Regions from separate parts of the Pelorhabdus sp. sgz311002 genome, predicted to be linked through region 1. Evidence: riboswitches for the same ligand, from Rfam matches in the RefSeq annotation. Region 1 holds a riboswitch; each other region holds the start of a gene.

What was found. Region 1 has a riboswitch for thiamine pyrophosphate ahead of thiM (hydroxyethylthiazole kinase). Riboswitches for the same ligand answer to the same signal wherever they lie in the genome.
Region 2: linked by a shared signal. The riboswitch ahead of thiS (sulfur carrier protein ThiS) and the one ahead of thiM (hydroxyethylthiazole kinase) in region 1 are both predicted to bind thiamine pyrophosphate.
Region 3: linked by a shared signal. The riboswitch ahead of thiW (energy coupling factor transporter S component ThiW) and the one ahead of thiM (hydroxyethylthiazole kinase) in region 1 are both predicted to bind thiamine pyrophosphate.

Annotation. Positions count from the first base shown of each region.
Region 1 is NZ_JBWBCL010000005.1:201,988-212,444, forward strand. Features, by position in the region: gene AC0NJP_RS10330 (iron-containing alcohol dehydrogenase) at 1-737, shown strand, start outside; gene AC0NJP_RS10335 (trans-sulfuration enzyme family protein) at 759-2,066, shown strand; TPP riboswitch at 2,093-2,191, shown strand; gene thiM (hydroxyethylthiazole kinase) at 2,245-3,081, shown strand; gene AC0NJP_RS10345 (MTH1187 family thiamine-binding protein) at 3,082-3,390, shown strand; gene AC0NJP_RS10350 (thiamine phosphate synthase) at 3,387-4,094, shown strand; gene AC0NJP_RS10355 (hypothetical protein) at 4,185-4,622, shown strand; gene hcp (hydroxylamine reductase) at 4,808-6,427, shown strand; gene AC0NJP_RS10365 (hypothetical protein) at 6,624-6,821, shown strand; gene AC0NJP_RS10370 (hypothetical protein) at 6,944-7,585, shown strand; gene AC0NJP_RS10375 (hypothetical protein) at 7,589-7,780, opposite strand; gene AC0NJP_RS10380 (hypothetical protein) at 7,984-8,145, shown strand; gene AC0NJP_RS10385 (MFS transporter) at 8,353-9,558, shown strand; gene AC0NJP_RS10390 (CaiB/BaiF CoA transferase family protein) at 9,786-10,457, shown strand, end outside.
Region 2 is NZ_JBWBCL010000001.1:308,264-318,720, forward strand. Features, by position in the region: gene AC0NJP_RS01570 (2-oxoacid:acceptor oxidoreductase subunit alpha) at 1-337, shown strand, start outside; gene AC0NJP_RS01575 (2-oxoacid:ferredoxin oxidoreductase subunit beta) at 337-1,197, shown strand; gene AC0NJP_RS01580 (hypothetical protein) at 1,446-1,589, opposite strand; gene AC0NJP_RS01585 (hypothetical protein) at 1,685-2,137, shown strand; TPP riboswitch at 2,182-2,283, shown strand; gene thiS (sulfur carrier protein ThiS) at 2,355-2,555, shown strand; gene AC0NJP_RS01595 (thiazole synthase) at 2,558-3,337, shown strand; gene thiH (2-iminoacetate synthase ThiH) at 3,330-4,454, shown strand; gene thiF (sulfur carrier protein ThiS adenylyltransferase ThiF) at 4,467-5,078, shown strand; gene thiE (thiamine phosphate synthase) at 5,095-5,733, shown strand; gene thiC (phosphomethylpyrimidine synthase ThiC) at 5,757-7,061, shown strand; gene mutY (A/G-specific adenine glycosylase) at 7,192-8,259, shown strand; gene AC0NJP_RS01625 (hypothetical protein) at 8,288-8,527, opposite strand; gene AC0NJP_RS01630 (CheB methylesterase domain-containing protein) at 8,701-9,288, shown strand; gene AC0NJP_RS01635 (response regulator) at 9,305-9,682, shown strand; gene AC0NJP_RS01640 (chemotaxis protein CheX) at 9,675-10,154, shown strand; gene AC0NJP_RS01645 (chemotaxis protein CheX) at 10,151-10,457, shown strand, end outside.
Region 3 is NZ_JBWBCL010000003.1:14,830-25,286, forward strand. Features, by position in the region: gene AC0NJP_RS05910 (4Fe-4S dicluster domain-containing protein) at 1-126, opposite strand, end outside; gene AC0NJP_RS05915 (2-oxoacid:acceptor oxidoreductase family protein) at 119-862, opposite strand; gene AC0NJP_RS05920 (thiamine pyrophosphate-dependent enzyme) at 846-1,634, opposite strand; gene AC0NJP_RS05925 (transketolase C-terminal domain-containing protein) at 1,647-2,720, opposite strand; gene AC0NJP_RS05930 (diguanylate cyclase domain-containing protein) at 2,915-3,883, opposite strand; TPP riboswitch at 4,075-4,183, shown strand; gene thiW (energy coupling factor transporter S component ThiW) at 4,436-4,969, shown strand; gene thiM (hydroxyethylthiazole kinase) at 4,950-5,780, shown strand; gene AC0NJP_RS05945 (response regulator) at 5,857-6,240, opposite strand; gene AC0NJP_RS05950 (ATP-binding protein) at 6,269-9,022, opposite strand; gene AC0NJP_RS05955 (methyl-accepting chemotaxis protein) at 9,270-10,457, shown strand, end outside.

The sequences.
Region 1 (10,457 bases):
CTGGTACGGGCAGTGAAGTCACTTTTTCCTCAGTTATTACTGATACAAAAGAGAAGTTCAAATTTACCATAAAAAGCCCAGCAATTGCTGCAAAAGTGGCTATTGTCGATCCTGAACTGACATTTACTGTTCCCGTAATGGTTACCGCGGCTACAGGAGTTGACGCTCTGACGCACGCAATCGAAGGCTATACAGCAAATTGCACGGAACCAATTGCTGAGGCTGTTGGATTGTACGCTGTCGAATATATCGCGCAAAATATCCTAGAAGCCGTAACAAATGGTACGAATCGCGAGGCTCGTGATAAAATGATGATGGGCAGTCTTTTGGCGGGACTTTCTTTTAGTCATGCCGATGTTGCTTCAGTGCACTGCATGGCGGAAGCCTTGGGGAGTCTGTATGATGCGCCGCATGGTATGTGCAACGCCATATTACTGCCTTATGTGATGGAATACAATCTGCCATCGGTGGAATATAAGTACGCACGAATTGCTCGCGCTATGGGAATTGACGAGCAGGATGACGCGAAGGCTGCGCAACAAGGCATTGAACATATTAAGGCCTTGTCGCAAAAAATCGGGTTGCCTGGGATACGGTCTTTAAACATCGATAAGGCAGATTTTGAACTTCTGGCGGAAATGTCGGTGAAGAATGGTTCGAATGACAGCAATCCGCGAGTTATAACCAAGAAAGGCTATATGGATTTGTTTGATAAGGCTTACAATGACGGTTATTAAGGTATGGGAGAATAATTTACTATGAAATATGAAACAATGGAAGCTGCGATGCGGGGCGAGGCAAGACGTAACTTTCTCATGCAGTGCTCAAGCAAGACCAGACTGGTGCAAGAGCCAGTTATGAATCCTTATAAGGTTCACGGCCATCCCAATCCCGCCGGGCTTGGTGATGCAGCGCAGTTTTCGCAAACGGGTTCCTGGGGGCAAAGCTCAGTTTTATTTCCTACACTGGAAGCCTATCGTATCGCTGATGAATGTGGCAAAGCACCCTATGGCGGGGCGGAATATGGCATACCTCAAACGCCGGAAGCCGATGCTGTTTGCAGAAAAATCGCGGCGCTTCATAATGGCTATGGAGCAGTTATTTGTCCATCAGGCTTGTCGGCAATTTCGACAACTTTGGCAGCCTTTTCACCGAAAGCAATTTTGATTCCTGATTGCGTCTATGGACCGATGGTACGTTATTTAAATAGAAGAAAGATCACTCAGATTCGTTATCCATCAGGCGCATCAAAAGAAGAATTTTCTACAGTTTTATTTAAAGCGCGCCAAGATTATCCTGAACGAGAGGATCTCATAATTTATTTAGAGGCGCCAGGCAGTGGTACTTTTGAAATTCCCGATATCGACGGAATCATTGCTATAGCAAAAGCGGCAAGTCTGCGTACTGTTATGGATAATACTTGGGCAAGCCATGTTCGGTTTAAGCCCCTTGACTATGGCGTGGATATTGTTATACAAGCTACCACGAAGTATGAAGGCGGCTATGGCGATACGCCATCAGGCGTTGTCATTACAAAGCATGAAAATGATTGGCAGAGTATTTCCGATGAATTGCGCGCCGCAGGCAATGGCGCAGTAGCGCCAACGACTTGTTCCCGGCTGTATCATCGTATTGATTCGGCTAGAGAGCGGCTTGACTGTCATGCTGCCACGGCGCAGCACCTGATAGAATGGTTTAGAGAGCAGCCTTTTACCCAAGAAGTTCTGTCGCCGACGCTGATATCTTCTCCCTACTATGAACGTTTCCAGCATTATTTTCATAAAGGGAATGGTTTGTTTAGCGTGGTTTTTCGCTCTGATCTAGCGAGTCGACAGATTGAAGCTTTTATGGATGCCTTAAATCTATTTTGGATTGCTGAAAGCTGGGGCGGACATTTGTCACTTGTACTGCCTGTACATGGTAAGCGGGAAGTTACGCCGCTACCGGACGGCTTTATTTTACGGTTCCATGCAGGACTCGAAGCGTATCAAGATCTTGTGGCGGATCTTACTCAAGCGGCAGAGAAGCATTTACTTTGCTCGGCAGATACTACATTGACAGAATAGATGAGAAGTGATACGTTATAGAAAATAATAGATTGCGGGGGGACTCCTTAGAGTTGAGAAGGTAAAACCTGACCCTTTGAACCTGTTAGTTAACGCTGACGTAGGGAAGCAATAGGACAGTGCGAAAGATGCTTACCGAATGCAGGTGAGCATTTTTTTTGCATGGAAAGAGGGCAAAATGATCGATAAGAAAAGTATTCAAGCGCAGATGATACAAGCCGTAGAAACAGTACAGAAAACAAATCCAATGGCAGGTTCTATCACAAATTCTGTTACAATCAATTTGGTGGCAAATGCCCAGCTCGCTGTCGGTGGAGCGGCGGCTATGGTGTATTTGCCTGATGAAGGCGAATTTTTAGCAAGGGCTGGCGGCGCTACTTATATTAATGTCGGCACACTTCTTCCCGTTTACGAGGAGACATTGCCGCGTACCGCAAAAGCCTTGTATGAGGGAAATAAACCTTGGGTGCTTGATCCTGTTGCTGTAGGCATTGGCGAACTAAGAACAAAGCTATTGCTTCAATTTAAAGAGTATAAGCCTAGTATCATTCGAGGCAATGCTTCAGAAATTATTGCTTTAGCTGGTTTATGGAATTTAGCAGGAGGAACTGAGGCGTCAAAGGTGCGCGGCGTTGATTCGACTGACTCTGTGAATACGGCCCAAACAGCAGCTGTTGCCTTGGCGAAATGGACGGGCGGCGCTGTTGCTGTATCAGGAGAAATCGATTTAATCACAGACGGTGCCATCGTTGCTTTTTCTCAAGGCGGGTCAACTTTTTTGACTAAAATTACTGGGGCAGGCTGTTCTCTAGGCGGTGTTGCGGCAGTTTATCTTACAGCGGCATCACCCTTTATTGCAGCGCTTACCGCTACAGCGATTTACAATTTAGCGGGACGTCGCGCGGCCGAGCAGGTGGATGGGCCAGGACATTTTCAAATCCAGTTTCTTGACGAATTATATAAAGCCACAGCAAGCGAGATTGCTGATAATCCTTTTGATATTAAGGAGGTATAAATGATGAATACTTTAGTTGCTGTTGCTATTGCTCCCTGCGGCGTAGGCGATGAACTTGCTCCCTATGTAGCTGAAGTGGTAAAAGTCATTCGCGAATCCGGTTTGCCTAATCGTACTACTGCCATGTTTACTGAGATCGAAGGAGAATGGGACGATGTGATGCAAGTTGTTAAAGCGGCAACTTTTGTACTTGCGGCGAAGGGGATTCGTACCGAAGTCGTTCTAAAAGCTGATATACGCCCTGGCTTTACTAATATGATTCAGGCGAAGGTGGAAAAGGTCAACGGAATTTTGGAGGATGAGAAATGAGTATAAGAACAAATTTAGATATTTCAGCCTATCTTGTTGTTGGTCCAGAAAATACGAAGGAGCGTCCTGTAGCAGAAATTGTTCGTGATGCTGTGGCGGCTGGTTTTACTTGTGTGCAAATTCGTTCGAAAGTAGCTTCTGCAGCTGAAATGATTGAACTAACCCGTCAGGCAGCCGATGTTATTAAAAGTCTTGGTAAATCAAACACTGTGGCCCTTCTTGTTGATGATCGCTTAGATGTTGTTTTGGCGGCAAGAAAGCTTGGTGTAAAAGTAGATGGAATCCATGTTGGTCAAACTGATATTCCTGTAGATGTTTGCCGGGAATATCTCGGCAAAGATGCGGTTGTTGGCTTATCGGCTAGAACGCATGAATTGTTTGATTATATTACAACGGCTGATGTGAGTCAGATTGATTATTTTGGCGCTGGCCCTTTACATGAAACAAAAACAAAACCCGATTGCGGCATGGATCACAGTGGAAATGTGATTACTAGAAGCTTTGATGAAATCGCAAAATTGGCTAAGCTTAGTCCCATTCCCGTCGTAGTGGGTGGGGGCGTTAAACTTGTTGATATACCGCAGTTAGCCCAAACGGGAATCGCAGGCTTTTTTGTTGTATCGGCCGTTTCTGAAGCGGATGATCCAAAGGGAGCAGCTACTGCGTTGGCCAAAGCCTGGGATGAGGCTAAAGGGCAGCGGTGATATAGCTAAGCCATTATTTGGGTAGTATAGTCATAATTTTGTCATATTTCTAGTTTATACTTACATTAGTAAATAGTGGAGGGATAAACTATGAATCAAAAAGCGAAGAAATTTATTGCTTTCTCTTTATTGGCCGGAATTATGCAAACAGGATTGTTTATGAGTACCTCCGAAGCATCGCCTGGTGACGAATGGCGGATGCGTCATGATGAAGCTTATACACAGGAAGATCGGCGCCATAATGAAGCGATGCAGCGCTGGAGTTTTGAAAGTCGGAGTCATTGGCGGGAAAGACAGCGTGAGGAAAGAGAACGTCATGAACGGTTTATGGAACGTTTCCATGAAAGAGAGCGGCAACATGATTTAGAGATGGCTCGTCATGAGCGCGAAATGGCTCGGCGCGATCATGAATCCTGGCGATCATGGAAAGATCGCCAAGAGCTTGAAGAGCAGCGGCATAATGAGGCTATGCATAATATCGCCGCTTTTCTAATCGGGCTTGCTGTTGGCTCAGCTTCTAACGGATGAGTTTCTCAGTTGAAAAACTACATTGTACATCGAAACCTAATGAAAAAGCTGCCGAAGGCAGCTTTTTTAATTTGGAAAATTTACGATAAAAAGGAGGAATTTTGTCTTATAATGACAAATTTTATTAATAGTCCACAAAATAAGTAATTTTCAAAAAAATATTTGAGGAGGTTTTTTTAGTGAGTATGTTTTGTTATCAGTGTCAGGAAACCGCAAAGGGAACGGGCTGCGAGGTGCGGGGAGTCTGTGGCAAGACCGCCGAAGTAGCAAAACTACAGGATCTGCTCATCTATACAGTTAAGGGAATTGCTCATGTGGTTGTTCACGGAAAATTAAATCCGGCTGAAATGGCTGAAGTAAACCATGAAGTTTTGAAAAGTTTATTTATTACTATTACAAATGCGAATTTTGATGAGATAGCGATTGAAGAACAGATTCATAAAATGCTGGAACTGCGGGATGCCTTAAAAAAGAAAAGCGGTTATTCTGATGTGCTTGATGTAGCTTCTTTTACTGTTTCTACGAAAGAGTCGCTGCTGGCAAAAGCGAATAGCATCGGCGTATTGGCGACAACGAATGCGGATATCCGGTCTTTGCGCGAATTAATCATTTATGGTCTAAAAGGCATGGCTGCTTATACGCATCACGCCCTGCAGATTGGCAAAGAAAATCCCGCAATTTATGCTTTTATCTATGAAGCGCTTGATGCTACACTGCATGATCGAGCCGTAGATGAACTGGTTGCCCTTACACTAAAGACAGGTGAACTAGGCGTAGCAGCTATGGCGCTATTAGATGAAGCGAATACGAGTAAATATGGCAACCCAGAGATTACAAAAGTAAATCTTGGCGTGCGCGAAAATCCGGCTATTTTAATTTCTGGTCATGATTTGACAGATTTGGAGCAGTTATTAGAGCAGACACAAGGAACGGGTGTAGATGTATACACTCATAGCGAAATGCTGCCAGCTCACTATTATCCTGCTTTTAAAAAGTACGAGAATTTAGCAGGTAATTATGGCGGTTCCTGGTGGCGGCAAGTTGGTGAGTTTGAAAAGTTCCATGGTCCTATTCTCTTTACCACAAATTGTATTGTGCCGCCTAAAGTAGAAGAAGTACGGGAACGGATTTTTACCACAGGGGCAGCTGGTTATCCAGGTTGCAGTCATATTGTAGCTGATGCGGCGGGGAAAAAAGATTTTTCGCCGATTATTGCTATGGCGAAAACGTTAAAAACACCGGAAGAACTTGAATCGGGAACGATTGTCGGCGGGTTTGCCCATGGACAAATATTAGCTCTTGCTGATAAGGTTGTTGAAGCTGTAAAATCAGGCGCTATTAAGAAATTTGTTGTAATGGCAGGCTGTGATGGCCGGATGAAGTCAAGAGAGTATTATACTGAATTTGCCGAAAAGCTGCCTCAGGATACCGTGATTCTCACGGCAGGCTGCGCAAAATATCGTTATAATAAGCTGCCACTCGGTGATATTGGCGGGATTCCTCGTGTTCTTGACGCCGGACAGTGTAATGATTCTTATTCATTAGCGCTTGTAGCGCTTAAGTTAAAAGAAGTATTTGGCCTCGATGATGTAAATCAGCTACCCATAGTTTATAATATTGCTTGGTATGAACAAAAAGCCGTGATTGTACTTTTAGCATTACTTTATTTAGGTGTTAAAAATATTCATTTAGGTCCAACTCTGCCAGGCTTTTTGTCACCGCAGGTTGCGAAAGTTCTTGTAGAGAATTTTGGGATTGCGGGCATTAGTACAGTAGAAGCAGATTTGGCAAAATTGATCGGCTAGAAATTATTGTTTTGCAAAAAAGCGAGAGAACTTTTCAGTTCTTTCGCTTTTTTGTAAAATCCCTTTTATAATCCAGTACATCTACTTTATTAAGTAATAAAAATTATAGCTGGAAAGCAACTTTTAGGACTAAAGGAGGAAAGGAAAAGGTGTCTTTTCAGAGAAGAATATTATAAATATAAAAGGGGGAATGTAAATGGAAAGACCAACAAGAGTATTTACCCCAATTATTTGGACGAATGGTTCTGAAAAAATTTGTTGCAGTAACTTCGGTTTTGCTTTTCAGGATAAAAATGGCGTTGCACATCGGATGGGACCAACACTGCAACGAGTCATAAAGAAGCTTGAGAAAATGGAACGATATGATATTGCAGAAACTTTACGTAATTCGTAAGTGATTATTCTGCAAGAAAAAAGCGGCAAGGATATTTTCCTTGCCGCTTTTTCTTGTATGTGGTATTATATGGAACGTATCGACTGCCTAGTCAGTCAATTTGTTTTATAAAAAGGAGTGAAATGATGAAGAAATATTCTCTATTTCACATAACCGGGGCAACCTATTGTTCTGTAATTGTTTTGTTTTTTTGCCTTGTTGGCGCAGTTATGCTACCTAATTCTTGGGGAGCAGAGGATGGGCCGTTAGAGTGGCTCCAAGTCATCGTATTAGTAGTTACTGCGATGGTAACGGCAGTGATTCCGTTTCGCGGCTATGGACCTCTAGCTAAAAAGCAGTTGGCATTCTATGTAGCGCCAGTCTGGCTAATGGCTGCAGGTCGAGAACTTAGCTGGGGGCGAGTTTTATACACTGATTCGACAGGTGCTTATTTACGATTACAGGATTTATGGTATGGCTTTTTAGTCCATCCTTTTATTTTGTGCCTCAGTGTGTTTATTCTGTGGAATTTTTACCAGCGGGGGTTAGCTCAAGAAATTCAGTCGTGGCTGAAAAATGCGGCTGTTCCCTATATCGAGATTAGTCTTATTCTTTTCTCTGGAGTGATTGCAACCGGAGTAGAGCATTATAGTTTTGGTTTCTTTGGTTCTAAAGAGGAACTTTTTGAAGAATTGGCCGAATTAGTTTGCTATTGTAGTCTTTTCTTTTTTACGATTGATCTGGGCTTTAATCGGCAAATTCAAAAAAAACAGCTTACTCGCTAAACGTTAGAGACGTACGATTCTTACCGGATTATTTTTTTGTAACTCGCGGCCTTTAGCGGAGAGTTCTACAATATAAGCAGGCCCTACATCAAGATCATCACCTAGATAGTGTAGAAGGTGGTCAGAAGGGTTTGCTTTTTTTGTGACTTGATTTAATTGACTAGGAGAACTATTGGAAATTATATCAATGGGCATTACACTAACCTCGCCTATAAATAGTATCTTGCTATTAATATGCTATGTTTTTTTTTGATTGTCAATATAAAGATTTATATAATTCAAAAGAGTAATAGTAAATTTAAAATTTAAACAATAATCATTATCATTTACAAAGCGATTTTGTAAGTATATAATAAAAGCAGTTAAAAAACTTGCTGCTTTTTAGGGAGATGATTGCCGTGGCAAACGCTTACTGTCATGAAAAATATTGCAATGTATCAGAAGAAGAAAAAGATCATATTACGGTAGAAAAATCTTCGCAGAATAGCGTATTTTTAGGTTGGCTGTACATGGCTGCTGTTTTAGCAGGTGCTATTCTCTTAGATAATCTTCTATTGTAATTATTTTATGGAATCGAACTAGGTTATTTTCCTGCCTGAGCAACCAACACTTCATACTGTTGGTTGCTCAGGCTTTTGTTTTGCTGCTTTAAGTAAAATTTTTATATGATTTGCTTTGTCTTTTCATTTGTAAGTGTGTTAAGCTTAGGTTAGTTAAATAATATGAGAAAACTGAAATATTTTCAGTAAACAAAGGAAGTTGGATCTTTGGTTGCAGAGTGGAAGAAAAGTTTGGCTGTTATGTGGTTTGTTCAAGTCATTGGAACAATTGCTATTACTGGAATGATTTCATTTTTACCGCTATATGTTTCCCACTTAGGAATCAGCGACCCTGGAGAAATTGGTTTATGGGCGGGTGTCCTCATGGGTGCATCTTCTTTTGCGGCGGCTATTTCTAATCCTTACTGGGGAACTGTAGCTGATCGCAAAGGTCGTAAACCCATGGTGGAAAAAACATTACTACTGTTTGGCCTGATTATTATTGCTATGGCATATGTGGCTAACGTATATCAACTGCTAGCTTTACGTATTTTTCAAGGCCTTTGCGGGGGATTTGTAGCCGCTTCCACAGCGCTTGTGACAAGTATGTCGCCGCGCGATAAGATTGCTTTTACTGTCGGTTTGTTTCAGACTGCTATGATTGTAGGCGGCGCTGTCGGTCCGATGCTTGGCGGTGTTATTGCCGATCACTTTGGCTACCGTCAGCCGTTTTTTGTTTTTGGCATTTTGTGTCTTGTGGCTTTAGGGTTAAGTCATTTGGCAGTCAGGGAAAAATTCACGCCGGTAAGGCGTGCTAAAAAAGAATCGATTTTAAAAAGTTTCAGTTATTTTTGGGCGCTGCCTGGTCTTGGGGCTATTTTATTTATACAGTTTTTGACGCAGTTTGCCACACAAAGTATCGGCCCCATTCTGCCAATTTATATTCAGTCCATGGTGACTGGAACAGAACTTCTTGCGAGTATTTCCGGAACGATGATTGCTATCGGCGGGGTAGCTAGTGCCTTGGCATCTTTAAGTATGGGCTTTATCAGTCGCCATGTTTCCCATGGTAGAATTTTGCTCGTTGCAGCTTTAGGTGGTGCAATTACTTTTGTAGGCCAATTATTAGCCCAGGATATTGTAACTTTTGGTTTGTTGCGCGCTTTGAATGGTCTGTTTATTGGAGCGATGATTCCCAGTTCCAATACGCTGTTAACGCTGTTGATTCCTGAAGAAAAACGCGGTGTTGCTTTTGGAATTACTAGCTCAGCGGCTTTGCTTGGTAATATGCTGGGGCCCTTATCAGCTGGGGTCTTATCCTTACATTTTTCGTTATCCTCTATTTTCTGGGTCACGTCGGTTCTGTTTGTGACCGCTTTCGTTTTAATGTTGTGCTACGATGAACAAGGGTCGTCCCGTGAAATTAGAGAATAATTTTATTTTGAAAATGAAATATACATACTAAAAATGAGATTTGTGGGTTTGTCCGGGAATTGATTGGATTTTGTTACTGAATATGCAAGATGGAAAAGGAAAATAGAATAAGCAGTATCTCATATATGAAATGTTTGATTGTGAAAAGCAGCGGATTCGCTGCTTTTTTTAGTTGGCATGATTGTTGCAAATATAAGATTCTATAAATTCTTATAGGAGATGATTGTATGACGCAAAATCATGGTGCTTTGGCGGGGTTAACAGTTCTTGATTTGACAAGGGTACTAGCAGGGCCTTTTTCGACAATGATGCTTGCTGATATGGGGGCCAATGTTATTAAAATTGAAGAAGCTGGTAAAGGCGCTGACGAGCGGCACATGGGACCGTTTCAAAATGGTGAAAGCGCTTATTATATGAATTTAAATCGGAATAAAAAAGGTATCACGTTAAATTTAAAATCCCCTAAGGGAAAGGAAATTTTTAAAGAGCTGGTTAAAAAAGCTGACATTGTTGTTGAAAATTATCGCCCTGGAACAATGAAGAAGTTGGGACTTGATTATGACGTTCTCAAGGAAATTAATCCGCGCATTATTTATGCGGCTGTATCGGGTTTTGGCCAATATGGACCTTATACGAAACGGCCTGGCTACGATATTATCAGCCAGGCTATGAGCGGTTTGATGAGTACTACCGGTTGGCCTGGCGGCAATCCAACTCGTTCTGGTACGGCTATGGGCGATGTATTAGGCGGCCTTTCCGTAACTATTGGCATTTTAGCAGCTGTTAACAGCCGCTATCAAACGAATCGGGGACAAATGGTTGATGTGGCGCTAGTCGATTCGGCAGTAGCCAGTTTGGAAATTATTAATATGATTTATTTTGTAGAACATCGTCTGCCG
Region 2 (10,457 bases), on a different contig from region 1:
CAAACTGCACGGTCCTGAGATGGCCGATTTGACGGTGATTGGTTGGGGGTCTTCTAAAGGCGCGATTTTAGCAGCGATGGATGAAGTAGCGCAACAAGGCGTTTCTGTGAATTATCTACAAGTTTTGTATCCTTCGCCTTTTCCCACAGCGGCCGTTGAGGCTGTTTTACAAAAGGCGAAAAAAACATTGTTGATTGAAGGCAACAAAACAGGACAGCTTGGCTTGCTCTTGGGTTCTTATACCGGAATAAAACCAGATTTTACTTATTTTAAATATGATTCTAGACCATTTAGTGTTAAAGCTATCGCCGATAAAATCAAGGAGGTGCTAGTATAATGGATCAATATACTTTACCTTATGTTCCTACATGGTGCCCAGGCTGTGGTAATTTTGGTATTCATGCCGCTCTGAAAAAAGCCTTTCAACTGCTTGAATTAGATCCGGAACAGACGGCTCTCGTTACAGGAATCGGTTGTTCCAGCAAAATAAGTCAGTATGTGAATACATACCGTATTGAAACGCTTCACGGTCGTTCGCTGCCTGTGGCTACAGGATTGAAGTTAGCTAATCATAAGCTGACTGTAATTGCCGAAGGTGGCGAAGGCGACGGCATGGGCCTTGGAATGGGGCATTTTATCCACACAGCACGGCGAAATTTAGATATTTCCTATTTTATTCATAACAACCAGATATATGGCTTGACTAAAGGACAGGCCTCGCCTACTAGTGATCTAGGGGCGATAACGAAATTCACACCGCCGCCGCTAGGTAATTTAGAAAAGCCTGTAAACATTGTTCAACTTGCTTTGCAAGCTGGCGCGACTTTTGTCGCTAGATCCTATTCAGCTGATCTGGCGCATTTGAGCGAAACGATGGCTATGGCAATTCAGCATAAAGGTTTTGCTGTTGTCGATATTCTGCAACCTTGCGTATCATTTAATCATGTTAATACGTATCAATGGTATCAAGAGAGAATCTACAAAGTGGATACCTTGTCCGATTATGATGAAACTGATTTTGCTAAGGCTAGCGCCATTGCCGGGCAATGGGGTGATAAAATTCCGCTTGGCGTTATCTATCAAACTGATAGAATGACATTAGAGGAATCCTTGCCCGCTTTGGCGCAGGGAACGCTTATCGACAGAAACTTGAGTCAGCCGAATTCGGTGCTTTCGTTAATGGAAGAGATGGCGTAAGTCCCTTTTAGTAGAAGTAATTCCACCAGTAGGGATGGTAATTCCACCACCAGCGGCGACATGTATGAAAGTATTGATAAGGGTAGGCGCAGCCTTTACCCCAAAAATAGTTTTTCTGGCATTTGGGGCATTTCAGTCGCATAGTTTCACCACCATAGCTTTTTTGTAGCTTATGCGTTTTTGAGTCGTTTTGTCTCAAACCAATAAAAAGAACAGTCAGGCTGTTTAGTTGAGCCTGACTGTTCTTTTTAAGTTGGCAGAGAGTTTTTACAGGGGAACTTTTTCTGTTCTTTGGCAGTCTCAGTATCTGTTTTTGCTGATTTTTGCACTGACGCTCCTGCCGGACGCGATTTTTTTTGCGGCTCAGAATTGGCCATATCTTTAAAAGTCATTGCCTATCCTTCTTTCCTATTGTTTTTCTTACTATAGCCTAAACTTACAAGAGTTATACGAAGAATAAAAAAAACGTAAGCGGGTATGGTAAGAAGTGAAGCAGAAGATTGAGGTGAAGAAAGTGCGGGGAAAAATTTTTAGCAGTATATTAGTAGGGCTCATTTCAGGCCTACTTATCGCAGTTGGCAGCTTTCTGTGGCTTGACCGTCATTATATTCAACAGCGAGCTGTTATGACACTTGTACAAACAAGCATGGATAATCCAGCCATACAAGATCTGTTGGCGGCGCAGGTTTTGCGCTATCTGAAATCGCCCGAGGGAAGCCAGGAAATGTTGGAGTATTTAAAGCGACCGGAGGTTGCTAAGGTTTTGGCAGAGCATTTAGAAAGTCCGGAAGTAAGGCCGCAGCTTGTGCAACTTTTTAACCAGCCTGATGTTCGTCGGGCTTTTATCGCTTCTTTGGCAAAAGAGCCTGAGTTTAAAATTTTACAGGCCCTTAGCGAATTTGCCGAAGATACAAATCAGGGACAGGGAAGCAGCCAATAGTTCTTTACAAAGCGATAAGGCTGTACTATAATACAGATAAATTAATAGTTCGCTAGGGGAGCCGGTTGGCGGCTGAGAGAAAGATTTTTCGACCCTTTGAACCTGATCTGGTTAATACCAGCGTAGGGAAGCACGCACTTAGCTTGGTTTAAGCTCGCGCCTATGTTGGATCGCGAGCTTTTTTATTTGCGATTTTTTAGCAAGTGAGGTGAGGCGAATGCAAATCCGTTTGAATGGAGCTGAGGTTGTTTTTGCAGCAGAAGTTTCACTAGAAGAGTTATTATCGCAGCAAAAAATCAATTTGGACACAGTCATAGTGGAATTAAATCAAATAATTATAAAGCGCGACGAATTGGCTCAAACAATTGTTAAAGATCAAGATACGATTGAAGTGTTGCGCTTTGTCGGAGGCGGTTAATTATGCAACAGCAGGAAGATTTTTTTGAACTTGGCGGGAGAAAGCTCTCTAGTCGCTTATTTATTGGCTCAGGGAAATATAGTGATGATAGGTTGATCCCGGCTATTGCCGAGGCATCTGGCGCCGAAGTGATTACAGTGGCACTCAGGCGTATCGATTTTCAAGCAAAACAAGATAATATTTTAGAAAATATACCAGATCATATGCAATTACTGCCCAATACATCAGGCGCTAGAACAGCAGAAGAAGCGATTCGTCTGGCTCGTTTAGCGAAAGCGTCCGGCTGTGGGAATTGGATTAAGATTGAAGTTATTTCTGACAGTAAGTATTTGTTGCCTGACGGCTATGAAACTGTAAAAGCTGCCGAGGTTTTAGCGAAAGAAGGTTTTATCGTTTTGCCTTATATCAGCCCCGATTTAATGGTAGCAAAAGCGTTAGTAAATGCCGGAGCTGCTGCTATTATGCCGTTAGGCGCGCCGATTGGCACCAATCGCGGCTTGAAAACGAAAGAATTAATTCGAATTCTCATTGAGGAGATTTCACTCCCGATTATCGTTGATGCAGGGATTGGAGCGCCGTCTCATGCCGTGGAAGCTATGGAAATGGGCGCGTCAGCTTGTTTGCTGAATACGGCGATTGCCAGTTCTCCCAATCCATTCTTAATGGCAAAAGCTTTTGGTCAGGCGGTAGCCGCCGGACGACAGGCATTTTTAGCTGGGTTAGGCGTAGATCAGACTCTAGCGCGAGCATCGTCGCCGCTCACAGGGTTTTTACATGAATAAGGGGAGCGTCTTTGACGCCCTGCAAGAGTATGATTCCTTTGATTTTCCGGCCTTTTTTGCCGCTGTGTCGGAGCAGGATGTAGCGCAGGTATTGCGCAAGGATCATCTCTCCTTAGCCGATTATATGAAGCTGTTAGCGCCAGCTGCTGAGGCTTTTTTAGAGCCTATGGCGCAGAAGGCTAAGGATCTTACAGCACGCCACTTCGGCAGAACGATTCTATTGTTTACGCCAATTTACGTATCTGATGTTTGCAGCAATCAATGCCGCTACTGTGGCTTTAGCGCTTTAAATACGGAGCTCAAACGCAATCATTTAACCTTAGAAGAAGTAGAGCTTGAAGCGCAGGCTGTAGCAAAAACCGGATTAAAACATATTGTTTTTTTAACGGGAGATGCACCGCAGATTGCTTCAGTGAACTATATGGAAGAATGTACTAAAATCTTTCGAAAATATTTTTCCTCTATTTCCATTGAGGTTTATTCCTTGACCAAAGCAGAATATGAACAGCTTGTCCAAGCGGGCGTTGATAATATGACCATGTTTCAGGAGACTTATAATGCGGCGCTTTATGATACACTGCATCTGAAAGGACCGAAAAAAGATTACCGCTTTCGCCTTGATGCGCCGGAACGGGCCTGTCAAAGCGGCATGGCGTCGGTTTCGATCGGGGCCTTGCTTGGACTCGATCAATGGCGGCAGGAGTGTTTTAAAACAGGGCTTCATGCAATGTATTTGCAGACGAAGTATCCAGCGGTAGATGTGAGTATTTCGGTTCCCCGCATGCGGCCTCATACGGGTGAATTTCAGCCACCTGTCGCTGTGACCGATAAAAATTTGGTCCAATATATTTTGGCCTATCGATTATTTATGCCTTACTCTGGTATTACGATGTCATCGCGTGAAACTCCAGTTATGCGTGATCATATGATGGGAATCGGTGTAACAAAAATGTCGGCAGGGGCTTGCACTGTTGTCGGCGGACATATAGCGCATCAGAAAAATGCTGGTCAGTTCGACACGTCGGATGAACGGGGTGTATCTGCCATGAAAGACGCTATTTTACGGCAAGGTTGTCAACCAGTTATGAAGGATTGGCAGCCCCTTTGGAGCAGGTAAAGGAGGTCTCTTGTGAACGCTTTCGAAACGTCTTTGGCGAGCATGATTGGCTGTGAGGCTTTGGCTAAGATTCAAAGTTTTAAAATTGGTATAGCCGGAGCTGGCGGGCTTGGTTCGAACTGCGCCGTTCATTTAGTGCGCAGTGGTTTTATCGACTTTACGATTGCTGATTTTGATGTGCTTGAGCCAAGCAACTTAAACCGTCAATACTACTTTTCCCGGCAGATTGGTTCTTTAAAGGTTGCGATGCTGCGGGAAAATTTGACGGCCATTAATCCGGCGGTGCAAATTCATACGGTAGATCAAAAATTGGATACTGATGATTTTAGCAGGGTTTTTGCGGATTGCCAGGTGGTCATTGAAGCCTTTGATAAGGCCGAATATAAGAAGAAAATTATTGAAGCGTTGCTTTCTTCCGATAAACTGCTTGTAGGGGCTTCCGGACTTGCTGGAATGGGCGACAGTGATGCAATTACGATTCACCAGATAAAAGAACGCTTCTTTTTAATTGGTGATTTAGTGACAGGTGTAGGGGACGATCAGCCGCCTTTAGCGCCGCGTGTGGCAGTGGCGGCGGCTAAACAGGCTGATGTAGTTTTGCGATACGCCTTAGGCATGATTTAGGGAAAGGAGTGTTCTTATGAAAAAGCAAGATTGTTTGGGAACAGACTTATATGGATTGACTGGTGAAGTTTATTCCCAAGGCCGTAGTAACATAGATATTGTCACAGCCATGTTACAAGCAGGCATTCAAATTATTCAGTATCGGGAAAAAGAGAAAAAGCAGCGCTATAAGTATGAAGAATGTCGCCAGATTCGCGCTCTTACGCAAGAATATAACGCGACCTTTATTGTAAATGACGATATTGAAATTGCCAAACTTGTGAAAGCTGACGGGGTACATATTGGACAAGAAGATCTACCAATTGAATTGGTCCGTCAAATTGTGGGACCTGATATGATAATCGGTCTTTCTACCCATTCGCCACAGCAAGCGCAAGATGCCGTCAAACGGGGCGCTGACTATATTGGCGTTGGTCCCATTTTTGCTACTAAAACGAAAAAAGATGTGTGCAGTCCAGTTGGTTTTGATTATCTTGATTATGTCGTAAAAGAGATTGATCTTCCTTTTGTCGCAATCGGCGGTATTAAAGCTGATAATATTAATCAAGTTGCGGCTCATGGGGCAAAGTGTATTGCCTTGGTAACCGAGATTGTCGGCGCTGACGATATTGCCGCCAAAGTTATTGAGATTCGAAGAAATATGAAGCAAGCTTAAATAACAATAGAAGGAGTGTTACTATGACTTATAGTACGCAAATGGATGCAGCGAGACAAGGAATTATTACCGAACAAATGAAAGTTGTCGCACAAAAAGAAGGCATGGATGTTGAAAAGTTGCGAGGTCTTATTGCGACAGGCAAAGTAGTTATCCCTGCTAATAAGAATCATAAAAGCCTCAGCCCGGAAGGCATCGGTGAAGGACTTAGGACAAAAATTAATGTAAATTTAGGGGTATCAAAAGATTGTTGCGACTTAGATAGCGAAATGGAAAAAGTTAAAAAAGCCGTTGAATTAAAAGCGGAAGCCATCATGGATTTGAGCTGTTACGGCAAGACGCAGGAGTTCCGTCGCCGTGTGCTTGACTATTCGCCGGCTATGATCGGAACTGTGCCGATGTATGATGCTGTTGGCATGCATGATGCAGACCTAAAGGATATGACAGCTGACCAGCTCTTTGAAGTCGTGGAACGCCATGCAGCCGATGGAGTAGATTTTATGACGATTCATTGCGGTTTAAACCGTGCGACAGCCGAACGAGTCAAACGCAATCGTCGCTTAACTAATATTGTGTCCCGCGGCGGTTCGCTGCTGTTTGCCTGGATGGAATTGAATCAGGCGGAAAATCCTTTTTATGAGCAGTATGATCGCGTACTTGATATTTGCGCCCGCTATGATGTGACAATTAGTTTAGGCGATGCTTGCCGCCCTGGTTCGATTCATGATTCAACTGATGCAGCTCAAATTGCTGAGCTGATGACTTTAGGAGAGCTTACTAAGCGTGCTTGGGAGAAAAATGTACAGGTTATGATTGAAGGACCCGGTCATATGGCTCTCAATGAGATTGCGGCGAATATGGTCTTAGAAAAACGTCTCTGTCATGGCGCTCCTTTTTATGTGTTGGGACCACTAGTAACTGATGTAGCTCCTGGCTATGATCATATTACTAGCGCTATTGGCGGTGCTATTGCTGCAGCTAATGGCGCCGATTTCCTCTGTTATGTGACGCCAGCGGAACATTTACGGTTGCCTAATTTAGAAGATATGAAAGAAGGTATTATCGCTTCGCGAATTGCTGCTCATGCGGCTGATATTGCCAAAGGCATTCCTGGAGCTAGAGATTGGGATAATAAAATGAGCAAAGCAAGAGCCGATGTGGATTGGAAGACTATGTTTAATTTAGCCATTGATCCCGAGAAAGCCAGACGCTATCGTCAGGAATCGGCGCCAGAAGAAGAAGAAACTTGTACGATGTGTGGTAAGATGTGCGCTATGCGCAATATGAATAAGATTTTAAACGGTGAAGAGGTGACTGTAAAAGACTAACTTTTGCCTAATAAATCTTTATTAAGGAATATTTATATAAGATAAAAAAGACTTGTCTTTACGAGACGAGTCTTTTTTACTATAATAAACTGTATTGAATTTTTTATTAAAAGAGATAAGGGGGAAGATCATGGAGCTAGCCAAAGCTTTATTAACTTGGTACAAAGCGGAAAAGCGAGATCTTCCTTGGCGGCGAGATCAAGATCCTTATAAAATATGGGTATCTGAAATTATGTTGCAGCAGACGCGGGTGGAGGCGGTTATTCCTTATTTTGAGCGTTTTTTATCCCGATTTCCGACTATTGAGAGTTTGGCCGCTGCGCCAGAAGAAGAAGTTCTGCAATACTGGCAAGGCCTTGGCTACTACAGTCGGGCGCGTAATCTTCATAAAGGCGTACAGGAAGTAGCTGCTGCTTACGGCGGGGAAATTCCGGTTTGTCCAACTGAAATCAAAAAACTGGCTGGTGTTGGCGACTATACAGCCGGTGCGATTGCCAGCATTGCCTTTCAAGTGGATTGTCCTGCTGTGGATGGCAATGTTATGCGCGTATTCAGCCGTCTTTTTGCTGTTGCGGAAGATATTAGTACAACAGCAGTAAAACGAAAAATTACTAAACTTGTTTACGATCAATTACCTCAAGGCGAAGCTGGCGACTTTAACCAGGCACTGATGGATTTAGGGGCTGCTGTGTGTATACCAGGTAACCCGCGGTGCCAGCTTTGTCCGCTAACTGTATATTGTGAGGCTTTTAAGCTTGAGAGGACAAAAGAACTGCCCATAAAGCGGCCCAAAAAGCAGCCGCGTTCTGTCTATGTTACAGCGTCAGTGATTGTTTATAAAGAAAAATATTTAGTAATACAACGGCCTAAGCGGGGACTTTTAGCGGGTATGTGGCAGTTTCCGGCGCAAGAGCTAGAAAGGCCGCAAGTTCTTGCGGAGAATGCTTCTTTTTGGGAGACGCAGGGAATTCAATTTGAAACAGGAGAGTTTCTTTGTGCGCTGACTCACACCTTTTCCCATATTCGCTGGTACCTGGAAGTGTATTGTTATAGCGCCAAAGTGATTCCCAAGGAGCTTGCCGCCAATTCTCCTGTTAAGCGTTGGTTGACTTGTTCTGAATTTAAAGATATTACTTGGGCAGGACCCTATGGTAAAATCGCGGCTATGATACTAGACAGAAATAGCCCCACTGCCTAGGGCAGCGGGGCTATTTACAGCTATAAAGTTATTTGGCTTTCGCCGGATCTTTTTTCTCTTTTCCAGCCTGACGACGCGAAAGTTCTTTTGTTACCATACGATAAGCCCCCCAGAAACAGAGGGGAACTAGAATAACTTTTACTGCCAAGTCAAGGGTTTCGTTTGATGGGTAAAAAAACATAACTGTTAAGCTGTAAATTGTAGAATAGACCAAATAGCTGAAATGCCATAAAACAAAACCAAGTGCAAGTGTATAAATGTATTTCAATGTGACAGCCTCCTTGTAACATCAAGTCTAATTATACTTGATACCTTGTTCGTTGAGCAAGTCACTTCCTAAAGAAATAGAGTGATTATTTTAGCAAGTGCTGCTTCAGGGCAGGAAATTAGTAGGATCCTGTCGAAACATTTTTATAATTTAAAGAAAACTGAGGTGAGCCTGTGGCATTTGATTTTATTTTAATTGCTGCATCTACAGGCGGACCAGCGGCTCTCAATGAAGTCTGTTCAGGACTTCCTGACAGGATCTCTTGTCCTGTCTTAATTGTGCAGCATATGCCGCCTGACTTTACAAGACTTTTAGCAGGTTCTTTAAGTAAAGTATGCAAACTGCCGATTGAGGAAGCAACAAACGGTCAAACGGTTTTGCCAGGTCATATTCTTGTAGCGCCTGGCGGCTGGCACATGACTGTAAAAAATGAGCGAGGCCGTAAGACGGTAGAGCTTTTGAATACTCCCTTAGTTAAGGGAGTACGTCCGGCTGCAGATGTGTTATTTGATTCGATAGCTCGGTCTTTTCCTAGACAGAAAATACTTACTGTAATTTTGACAGGCATGGGAAATGATGGCTTAGACGGCGTTCGTCGGATGAAAGAAGCCTGTAATTGCTATTGCTTGGCCCAAAGCGAGGAAAGCTCTGTTATTTATGGCATGCCCCGCAGTGTTGTTGATGCGGGCTTGGCTGACGAAGTGATTCACTTAAAAGATATGGCTAAGAGAATTCATCAGCTTGTTCCATTTCAAAAATAGCGAAGGAGACGAATTCATGAAGTTGCGTGTGCTAATTTGTGACGATTCACCAATGATTCACTATGTGTTATCTAATCTTTTGGCAAAACTAGATTATGAAGTCTGTGGTATTGCTCATGATGGGCAAGAGGCTATAGAACAGTGTGCAAAAGCACTTCCTGATGTTATTTTACTTGATATTACGATGCCCGTGATGAATGGGCTTGAAGCGGCGCAACAAATTCTTCAAACTCACGAAGGCATAAAAATTATCATTGTCAGTGCCATGGCTGATATAGAGATTCAAGATCAGGCCAAGGCCCTTGGCATTTATGCTTATCTGAAAAAGCCAATTGATGATGAACAACTTGCTGCTCTATTAGAAGCTGTTGAAAAGGAGAAAGCCCATGGATAAACGATTGACGGATCCTTTTTCCGCTAGTCTGGTTCGTATGGTTTTTGCTATGACGAAGCTACAGTGCACTTCTTTTGGTGCAACAAGTTATTCGGTCAAGCCTATCACTTCGTTTGGCGTGGCTTCCTTAATTCATTTGACTGGCAAGATCTGCGGACGAATTATGCTTGACGTCGAAGCGGAAGTAGCGCTTGCTTTGACAGAAAAAATTACGGGAACGCGCTATACATCCGCTCGGGAAGAAGCCGTTTTGCTTACTTTAGCGGAAATTAATAATATTGTTACAGGTGATGCCGTGACCACTCTTAATAATGAGTTTTCATTAGCGCTTCGTTCTTCACCGCCTATTGTTTTCGCTGGCGAGAATGCAGCGATTGCTTTGCCTAAAATCGAAACGGCTACCATGCTTTTTACAAGTTTGCCGGGGAATTTGCAATTGAGTGTTGCTTTTAGGGGAGGGCTTACTTCGTGAAAAGCGAGCAAATCAATCCTTTTTTGCAGGCTTTAGTTACTGTACTAGGTCAGTTTGGCCTCCAGCCTGTAAATAAAGGTGCTATGCAGTTGAAATCAGGTTTAACTATTGATAAAGAAGTAACGACTGTGTTGGGTTTAGTCGGGGAATTGCAGGGGAATGTGGCCTATTCTTTGGCAAAATCAACTGCGTTGCAACTTGCTTCAACCATGATGATGGGCATGCCTGTCGCAGAACTTGATGAAATGGCCCAAAGCGCTATTTCTGAGTTTTCGAATATGGTTACAGGGACAGCGGCAAGCT
Region 3 (10,457 bases), on a different contig from region 1:
TTTTTGTATACACAAACCACACCCCTTGCATAAACCAGGAAATCCAAGCCAAATTCCCCGCGGGTTATCGTAGCGAACTGACTTCCATTGTATCTTTCTTGTAGCGGTGTCCGCCTCTTTAGCCATTTTTGCCTCCTTCCACCAGCGCAGCAAACATTTCATAGCCTTTAGCTAGAGCTTGTTCATTCAATTCCCGCAGCTTAGGATCCTTCTGAAATTTATGGCCGAGTTTTTCTTCCAACGCTCGTTGAACAGCTTCTAAAGGCATAATAGAAGTCGCCGCAAGTAGCGTTCCTAAAATCATAATATTAAAAACACGAGGATGCAGTTCATTCTTGGCCGTATCATTAGCAGCAATGGCAATCACTCGTCCTACCTTGCGAGGAATTTTTCTTTCCTTATTCTCCGCGTTCTCTGCTTCATGAAAGTAAAAACAGCTTCGATTATCGCCTAAATCTTCTGCTGCCGTTTTAATCTCGGCTTGATCGGTCGGACAAGGTGGCGTGCTCTCAAAATACTGCAAACCAATGATCTCATCATTAACTTGCGCTGGCTCAATCAGCGAATTGTCATAAATATACAGAGTTTCTTCTCCGGCATAATGGCGTGTCCTAGCTATCGCTCTGGCGCTTAAGGCGATCAAAATATCAGCCGTCTCAAATTTAGGAGCGCCAATTTTCTCATCTGCTTCGGTAATTTGCAAGTAGGCCATAGAAATGCCACCACGTTGCTCAACACCAAAGTTAGGTATATATAAAGCTTCTTTACCTTCGCGATTTGCTGCTTCGGCAACGATTTCCGCAATAGATTGAATTCCTTGCCCGCCTTCGCCAGCAAGCAAAATTTTAAGGATTTTGTGCATGCTCTTCCCCCTTTGCTTCCGGCAATTTCAATTCGCCCACCTTAAAATAGGCTGTCATATCTTTTTCAACAAATCGCCAGGTTTGTTCGGCATTGGTTTTCCAATTTGTCGGACAGGATGACAGAGCCTCAATAAAAGAAATACCGCGACCAGCCATTTGATTTTCTAACCCCTTGCGGATAAATTTAGTTAACTGCTTAATATTAGAAATTGTACCTCTAGCTACATAAGCGCCTTCTTGACTAATAGCTGCTACCATTTCCGGTCCCAAAAGCGGCGGCCCCGCTTCTTCTACCTTTTTGCCATAGGGACTCGTTTCCGTTACCTGCCCTGGCAAAGTCGTCGGCGCCATCTGTCCTCCGGTCATAGCGTAATTCACATTGTTAACAAGAACAATCGTAATTTTTTCGTTACGTAAAACAGCATTTACTAAATGCTGACTGCCAATGGCGTAGCCACCGCCATCACCCATATAAGCCACGCCCACTAGATCTGGCCTAACCCGCTTAGCACCGGCAATAAAAGGAGTTGTTCGACCGTGATGGGTCTGTACGCAGTCGGCCTGAAAGAAATTCCAGCTAAGCAGGGAACAGCCAATATCACAGCCATAAAGCAGCTTATCTACAATGCCCAGTTCGTCAATTGCTTGTCCTAAGCATTTTAAAACAATCCCATGACCACAGCCAGGACAAAAACTATGAGGTTTAGAAGTTTCCAGCCAAGAAGCAGGGAAAGCAGGCTGAAAAATCTGGTCTTCAATTAATTCCTGCATGGACTCACCCTTTCATATTTCAAGTTTTGCCGTTTCCCGGTAAACCTCTTCCGTCGTAATACCAAGACCGGGGCGAAACACTTTAGTAATTGGCACATTTAGACCATAAAGCGCTTCTGTTACCATCCGATAAAACTGTCCTTCGGCCGATTCGAATAGCAAGAGGTGTTTCGCTTTTTGAACAGCTTGCCGCATTTGCTCAGCGGGAAAAGGTCGTAAGGTAATGGGCCGAAAAAAGCCAATTTTCCGCCCCTCTTGTTGCAGAATTTTAGCGGCGGCCCGACAGGATCGACTTACAATTCCATGGCTTACAAGTATAACATCGGCCTTGTCACAATTCTCCTCTTCCCATTCCACGATTTGTGGCGCCATTTTTTGATAGGCGCTAAGATGCTCTTGCAAAACCTCATAGAGTTCTTCTTCCGTATTGTAGGTATTACGATAATGTTCATAGTCTGACGCCGCGTCCTTCCCCACTAAGGGATAAGGCTTTACAAGTTCCATTCCCGCCTCAGTTGGATCATACACCGTAAGGGATTCGCGCATTTTCCCCTGGTAACCGTCACCAAGGACATAGGCGGGAAAGCGATATTGCCAAGCTCGATTAAAAGCTTTAATGGTATAATCAAACAATTCTTGATGACTCGCTGTCGAATAAACAATTCGAAGACCCTCACCATTGCCGCCGAAAGCAGTCAGAGTCGTCTCCTGTTGACCATAAATAACAGTTGCCGTAGAGGGGCCGCCGCGCTGCTGAATTACAAACACAGCAGGAATACGCATCATCTCAGCCATAGCCATCGGTTCCTGCATTAATACGTTTCCTGGTCCAGCTGTACTCGTAAAAGCTTTTTTTCCTGTCATTACAGCGCCAAGCGTGTAATAGCCTGCTGAAAGCTCATCTTCTGTCTGCAAAAAAAGTTTATTAAAATCAGGCGCATACTTTGTCCAATATTGCATGACCTCTGTTTGCGGTGTAATAGGGTAGCCGAACAAGGCATCGGCCTTCGCCGCCAGCGCCGCCAAGGCGATTGCCTGATTGCCAGTAATAAAGCGACGCCCTTTTTCCAATGTTTCTTTAGGCATATCATCCCTCCTATGAACTCCTTACATAGATAGCTTTGACCAATCTCTTAAGTCTATTCATAAGATATAAAAAATCCCCAGCCGCCAACCTTTCAAGCTCCTGACCGAAACACTACACCGCAACAATAAAACAAGCCGGAAAATCCGTTACTGGATTTCCGGCTTTTATATTTCAATTCAATTTTAAAATTTTTCTACTTTGCATAGGAAAGATAGGTTCTACCGCCAGATCGCTTAGCTGCATACATAGCATGATCCGCATAAGCAATCAAATCAGCAGCACCTTCGGCGTCATCAGGAAAAAAACTTAGACCAATGCTGATCCCAATTTCTACTTGACTGTCTTCTCTTGTGATCGGCTCTAAACAATAATTTAGCAGTCTATTCGCAATACTATACGCTTCCTCACGTTCAGACAGATCAGACAGAATGGCAACAAATTCGTCGCCAGCTAAGCGCGCGGCAAAATCCTTCGCTCTCAAGGTACGACGAAACCGCTCCGCCAGAACCTGTAATAAAAAATCACCGGTATTGTGACCAAAGCGATCATTTACTTGCTTAAAATCATCAATATCCATAAACAGCACCGCAAAGAAACGTTTATATTTTGTTCCTTCGCCTACGGCTCGCTCCAGCATTGCTTCAAAAAAGCGACGATTCGGCAGGTTAGTTAGCGAATCATAAAAAGCATATTGATACATAAGCTTTTCATTTTTACGTCGTTCGCTAATATCACGCGTAACGCCAATAAATCCTTTGGAGCGTTTTTGCGAATCCAAAAGCGGATTGACTGTCACTTCCAGCCAAAGCGTATACCCTGCCTTATGATAAGCTTCTACTGTATAAATAAAACTTTGCTTATTTCGCTCTTCAAGGGGCAAAGCTTTACGCTCTTCATATTTTTTCTGCACTTTTCTCACCGAATCTGCTGTAAGAAGAGTAAATAAAGAACGTCCAATCAACTCCTCCGTCTGATAACCAAAAACAGGCTGAACCGCAGGGGATACGTAAACAAATCGAAAAGCTTCATCAAGTTGCCAAATCACATCCAGGGAATTTTCCGCTAAAAAGCGATACATCTGTTCGCTTTTCCCTAATTCCTCATTGATTTTTGTTAGCTTGTTACAGCGTCTCTGTAATTTTATGATTTCAATGGATTTCATGGTTTTCCTCCTACAACCTTGTTCCTGCTCTATCTATTAAAGATTCTCTATGATTTTCCATTATATTTTTTTCGAACCTTTTCGACAGTTTCCTGCTATTTTATATCTTTTAAAAAACTTTCTATTTTGTCAGAGTAATAACAGCGCTGTTCATTGCGATTCTTGCCATCTTATGCTACAATAAATGAAAATAAATTGAGTAGGGGAGCTTGTAGTGCAGGCTGAGAAAAAGTAATCAAACTTTGACCCTTAAACCTGATTTGGATAATGCCAACGTAGGAAAAGTTTCGCTTGTACAAACAGGGTAACCGCTTCGGTCTATCCTGTTTTTTGATTTACCGGCAACAAGAAAAGATGACGGAGGAGCGTCCGGCGTCAGAACAAACCGACAACTAAATAGCGAGGGAGCTTGTGTTTCAAGCTGAGAGGAAGCTTTTAAGCTTCGACCGACCTGCAGCACACCGCAGGAGAGCTATTTAGTGTATCAGTATATCCTTTTTTAAGAACTCTCCTGAGCGAGTCGCTGCCGACCAAACTCAAGGAGGTTTTTTTATGCAAAAAAATTCAAAGGTACTAAAATTAGTTATGCTATCGATGCTAGTCGCGCTTGGTGTAGTCATTTCTCCCATTTTACGCATTGAAGGCATGTGTCCTATGGCGCATTTTATCAATATTGTTTGCGCTGTTTTGCTAGGTCCATGGTATGCGCTGCTCTGCGCAACGCTCATCGGTGTCATTCGCATGATGTTTATGGGCATCCCGCCGCTTGCTCTGACAGGTGCGGTCTTTGGCGCTTTCTTATCAGGAGTTTTCTATCGCGTATCAAAAGGCAATCTTTTCGGCGCCGTAGCGGGCGAAGTCATTGGCACAGGCATTATCGGTGCAATCGTATCCTATCCGGTTATGGCTTTTATCTATGGCAAAACTGGCCTTACTTGGCTCTTTTATGTACCGCTTTTTCTGTGCGGCACTTTAATCGGGGGAACAATCGCTTATTTCTTCTTAAATTCACTGAAACGATCTGGTATGCTAGTAAATTTCCAACGCAACTTAGGAGCGAAAATTTATGATAAAGTCCAGGCTTAATGTAGCTGATTTACTTACAATTAGGGAACAAATTCGTCACGAAAAACCATTAATTCACTGTATCACAAATCCTATTTCTATCAATGACTGCGCCAATGCGATCCTCGCCGTAGGCGCTAAACCAATTATGGCCGAACATCCTTTAGAAGTGGAAGCGATTACAACGCTAGCAGGTTCTTTAGCTGTAAATCTGGGAAACATCACTGATGCGCGTATGGCATCCATTCCTCTGGCAGGAAAAAAAGCCTTAGCACTACAGCACCCAATTATTATTGACTTAGTTGGCATTGCCTGCAGCAATCTAAGGCTTCAATTTGCCGAAACTTTCATTACGCAGTGCCGCCCTTCTGTCATAAAAGGCAATATGTCGGAATTAAAAGCTTTGGCAGGCGTAAAGAACACTGCTTTGGGAATTGATGTAGGCATTCAAGATCAAATTACCGAAAATACTTTAATTGCAAATGCCGCCATTGTAGCTGGCCTAGCACAAAAAACAACTTCTGTCGTTGTCGCTTCAGGCGTAATTGATTTACTTTCCGATGGACACCATACCTACGCTGTGAAAAACGGCTGCGAAATGCTGTCCTTAGTGACTGGCACAGGCTGCATGCTAAATGCTCTCATCGGCACTTTTTTAGCAAGTCAAAATATCCTGGGCAGCGCCTTGCTCGCTACAACGCTCTTAGGCGTCTGCGGCGAAACAGCCATTCAAACGAGTGGCCCCGGAACTTTTCGTTCCAGCCTGATTGATCAACTTTATACCCTTACCGACGAAACGTTCCAACATAAAGCAAACTATTTTTTAATATAATAAAAAAACTGCTTTCAGGAATCTCCTAAAAGCAGCGTCACCTAAGACTGCCTTGTTCCAGGCAGTCTTACTATTTTTATTTTGCCTCACAAAAACTAGCCTCATTTAAAACAATGTCTATAGCACTTAAAAGCTTCTCCGCCTGAAGCGGTTTTATAATATAATTCTTAGCCCCTTCCTGCAAAGCCTCAAAGATTACGTGTTTTTGACCTAAGGCACTTACAACAATGACTTTTGCCAAAGGATCTATTTTCATAATTCCCTTTAATGCCCCGATCCCCCCCAATCCCGGCATCGTTAAATCCATTGTAACAATATCCGGGCCGCATCTTGGATATTCTTGTATGGCGTTTTCGCCGTTTACGGCCTCCGCTACTACTTCATGCCCGGCTTTTTCAAAAATCTTGCGCAGCACTGTACGCATCATTAAAGCATCATCTACAATCATTATTCTTGCCATAAGTTTTCTCCTTTATATTATATGTCGTTTATCTAATAGCAAAACCATCTACGTCGCTCGCTTTTCTATGCGGCAAAAAGAAAACAAATTCAGTTCCCTGTCCAATCGCACTATGAATCTGTACGGTCCCATGAAGTTGCTTTAACTCTGCTAGAACCGCAGAAAGTCCCACACCGCGTCCTGCTAATTCAGTAACTTTGGGAGCGCCGGAAAAGCCTTCAGCAAAAACAAGCTGCAACTTTTTTTGCTCATCCATCCCTGCCAATTCTACTGTTGTACAAATTTTTCTTTGCAACGCAATAGAGCTGATTTGCTCTGAATCCATTCCCCTGCCATCATCACGAATATGTAACCTCATGCCCTCAGCATCGTGATGGATCCAACAACGCATATGGCCGATTTCATCTTTCCCTTGCACGATTCTTTCCTCTAAGGACTCTAAGCCATGCACTACAGCATTTCGAAATACATGACCAAGTGATTTAATAAATTCTTGATAAATAATTGGATCGACGAGATTCTCGCCGCCTTCAATAACAAACGGTTTAATCACTTTGCCATTTCGTTCCGCCAATCCTACCGTATACTCAGGATAAGATTGCAATAATTCTTTAAATGGCTTATACCGCAGCTTTCTTAGTTCAGGAAGTAAGAAACGACATTCTTCCGGTGGTAAAAGCTCTTGCACTTTCGCTTCTAGTTCTAATAAACGTTCACTTTCAATAACCAAGCGATTTTCTTGTTCAAAAAAGCTCTCTCCCAATATCTCTTTTAAAATCGTCATATCTTCCTGCAGCCATTCTTGTAAGGTTGCAGGTGGAAAAGCAGCAAGGGTTGCTTGCAAAGCCTGATCGCTTGCTCCGGCTTTATGGGCGCAAAACTTCCCTAACCAATCTTCCATCTCGTGTAGTTTTGCCATCAAGTGCTTCATGCGAAGCTGCCCAAACGTTCCCTTAAAAGTATGGACCGTTCGAAATAAGGCAGAGCAAATATCTGTAGTGGTCTGTTCTTCTTTGAGTTTTTGTCCGATCCCCTCTTGGCAAAAAGCATTATATTGCTTCACAGCAGCAAAGAAGTCATCGGCATGGGTAACAACATGAACCACCATTGATAAAACATCTCGCTCTGCCTGAATTTGCTGTTCCATCGTTTTTTGAAGAGTAAGATCTGTAAGAATCACCATAATTCTTCGATCCCAAAGCTCTTTCTTGCCTTCAATTAGCTTATAGGCAAGCCCAATAGATCGATTTCCTAGCATAATTTCTTCTGGCAAAAGCGAAAGATAAGTTTTTCGCACCATCGTACGTTGTTCTGTAAAGACCTTAGCAAAGAGATTAACTATAAAATCTTGCTCGGTTTCATTATCCGGATAGAGCAATACAGAAATATTCTTACCGCCAATTGGGCCAGAAAAAATCATTTCACATTCAGCGCTGTATTCCTCATTAATTGTAAGATCAGGACCGAAAGAAAGAAATCCTTGTCCAGCATGGTCTAATAGGCTCTGTAATGAGGCAGTTCGTTCCGCAATTTTTTTCTCCAATTCTTTATTCCATTCTTCCATGCAAGCATGAGACCGCTGCACTTCTTCATACATTTTCTGCAAAGAATCAAGCGTAGTGTTAATCGAATTTGTCAGAAAAGCCATTTCATCTTTCGAAAAAAGCCGCCCTCGCACCGCCCAATCGCCCTGACCAACGCGCTGCATAACACCACTCAATTCATAGACAGATCTACGAACTGACAAATCAAATCCTAAGAAAAGATAGCAAACAAGAAATAGTACAGCCCCTGAAAAAACCACTACACCATCACGATATTGACGATAACGGTCTACTCGCTCTGCTAGCATTTTTTCTGCAACCTGTAAGGTACTTTTCTCCATGTCTATGGAAGTTTGTATAGCCTGAACGCCTGCGGCGGCAAGTAGTTCCGGCGGAATCGGTAATCCTTGCTGCCCTAAAAGGTTTTGTTCCACATTCCAAGTAAAAATCGGTACAGAATCAGTCAGTGCCGACTGTAGGGTTTTTAATTCTTTTTCTACTAGCTCATTATGCCGAAATATAAGCTGGATATCATGACTAACCTGCTCTAGTACAGACCGCTCCAGCCCAACAATCTGCAGTAAACGATTCTTGCTGTCTTCGGAAAAACCACTCTGGGGCCGCTGTACCGCAAGAGCTTTCGTTACAGTCAAATAGTCCATAAGCTGAGGCAGTTTTCTTAAGGTTACATCAATAAGGTAAGATGTAGTAAAGTCTGAATCCATCGTTAGATTAGAAGCATAGCCAACATGTTGCATCAATTCATTGATCTCTTCAATCCAGCGACTATCTAAGTCTAACTCTGTCTGATTCTGGCTTTGCTCTAATTGCGTCGCTGCTTTTCGTTTCCCCCAGTCTTGTTGCACTAACTGTACTTTCCAGTCGGTATCAAATTGATTTCCAAGATGCTTCTCTTCCTCAACTACCTTGGCCAAAGCTTGATCAACCTTAGCCCTCTCTTGCTGCAAAGCTTGGCTATGTTCATCTGTTTGCGACAAATACTCATAATGAACTGTACGATAAGACTGAGCTGCTGCTAATAAATCAGTTAATACAATTTCATAGTGAATCCCCATACGCTCTTTTTCCGATAATTCGATCGTCCGATTTAACTCGGCTACCAACATATAAATTAACACAAAAGCCTGAATAAAAATAAGAAGCCCAATGATCGTAAATTTATAAGCGTATTTTAGTCGATTCATAAAGCGTATTGCCGGTTCCAATAAACGATTCATTCTTATCACCTGACCGTTTTTTCTCGACTATACCAAAGCACTAGCCTTCAAGTCCTATTTTAGGCTAATATAGCTTAAATCAGGTGAATTTGAGGTTAATTTTTTGTAAAAATTAGCCTTACTTGTCAAGCTATAGTATAATTAAACAGGAAATCGGCCAAGTATACAGAATTCCTCTCTTATCTTCTTTTAAGTTCCACCTAAATATTTTAAAATATATTTAAATAATCCAAATTGGGGTGAAAGTATGAAAACCTTTCCTATTCAGTTTCGCATGACAAGCATCCGTACACGTCTGTTGTTCTTAATTCTTGCGATCATGATCATTTCTTTAAGCGTTCTGACTGGAATCAGTTATTATTTCTCTAAACACTACTTATCTAACAGCGTCAATGAAATTGCCTCTTCCATTGGTGTTGATTATGCGCACCGTGTACAATCTTCTACAAATGAACTAATTATCTTTGTCCAGGAACTGGCGAATAATCCTTACATAAAAGCCGGCACAGATCGCCCGCAAATCGTCAGTGCTTTAGCTGACGGAATTAAGCGCAACAATAAGTTTACGGGCTTAAATTATGGCGATTTGCAAGGAAATGTTGTCCGCGCGCAAGGAGATACGGTTTTTTTAGGCGATCGCGAATATTATAAAAAAGCGATTCAAACTAAAAAAATTGCTATATCGGACCCACTCATTGCCAAGGGAACAGGCAAAATTTCTCTGGCCGTTGCCGTTCCGGTCTTCGTTAATGGCAATGTAACCGGCATACTGCAGGCAACTATTCCACTTGACAGTTTAAATGACATGGTAAAAGATATTAAATTTGAAGACAGCGGTTACGGCCTGATTATTGCCAAATCCGGTATGGTCATTGCCAATGGCAAAAGCGCTGACTTCAATGGCAAACTAATGTTAACAGAAAAAAAAGTAGCGACTGAGCTGAATTTACCGATTGCTGAACTAGACGATAAAATTCTCGCTTTATTCAAAGAAACAGTCGAAAACGGCGGGCAACACGAAGGAACTCACAACTTTCTAAATAAAGATACGTCTTATCTCAGTGTACTAACTCCCATTGAGCTTCCTGGCGACCAGCGCTGGGTCATGATGATTACCGCCCCTGCCGCTGAAGCCACACGTGAAGTAGGAACAATGAGCTTGATTCTAATAGGTGCTTCCCTAGTCTGTATTTTACTTGGCTCCATTGCTGTTGTTGCTATCAGTAACAATTTCGCCCGCCCCATTATCAGAATCCGTGATGAATCACTCTTATTAGCCGCAGGCGATTTACGTTCTCGTCCCATTCAAATCAATTCTGATGATGAATTTGGCCAACTAGCCAAAGCCTTTAGCGAAATGGCGGAAAAACTTCGTAAATTCATTACCAATGTACAGTTAAAATCAGAAACCGTTGCTGCTGCCAGCGAAGAAATG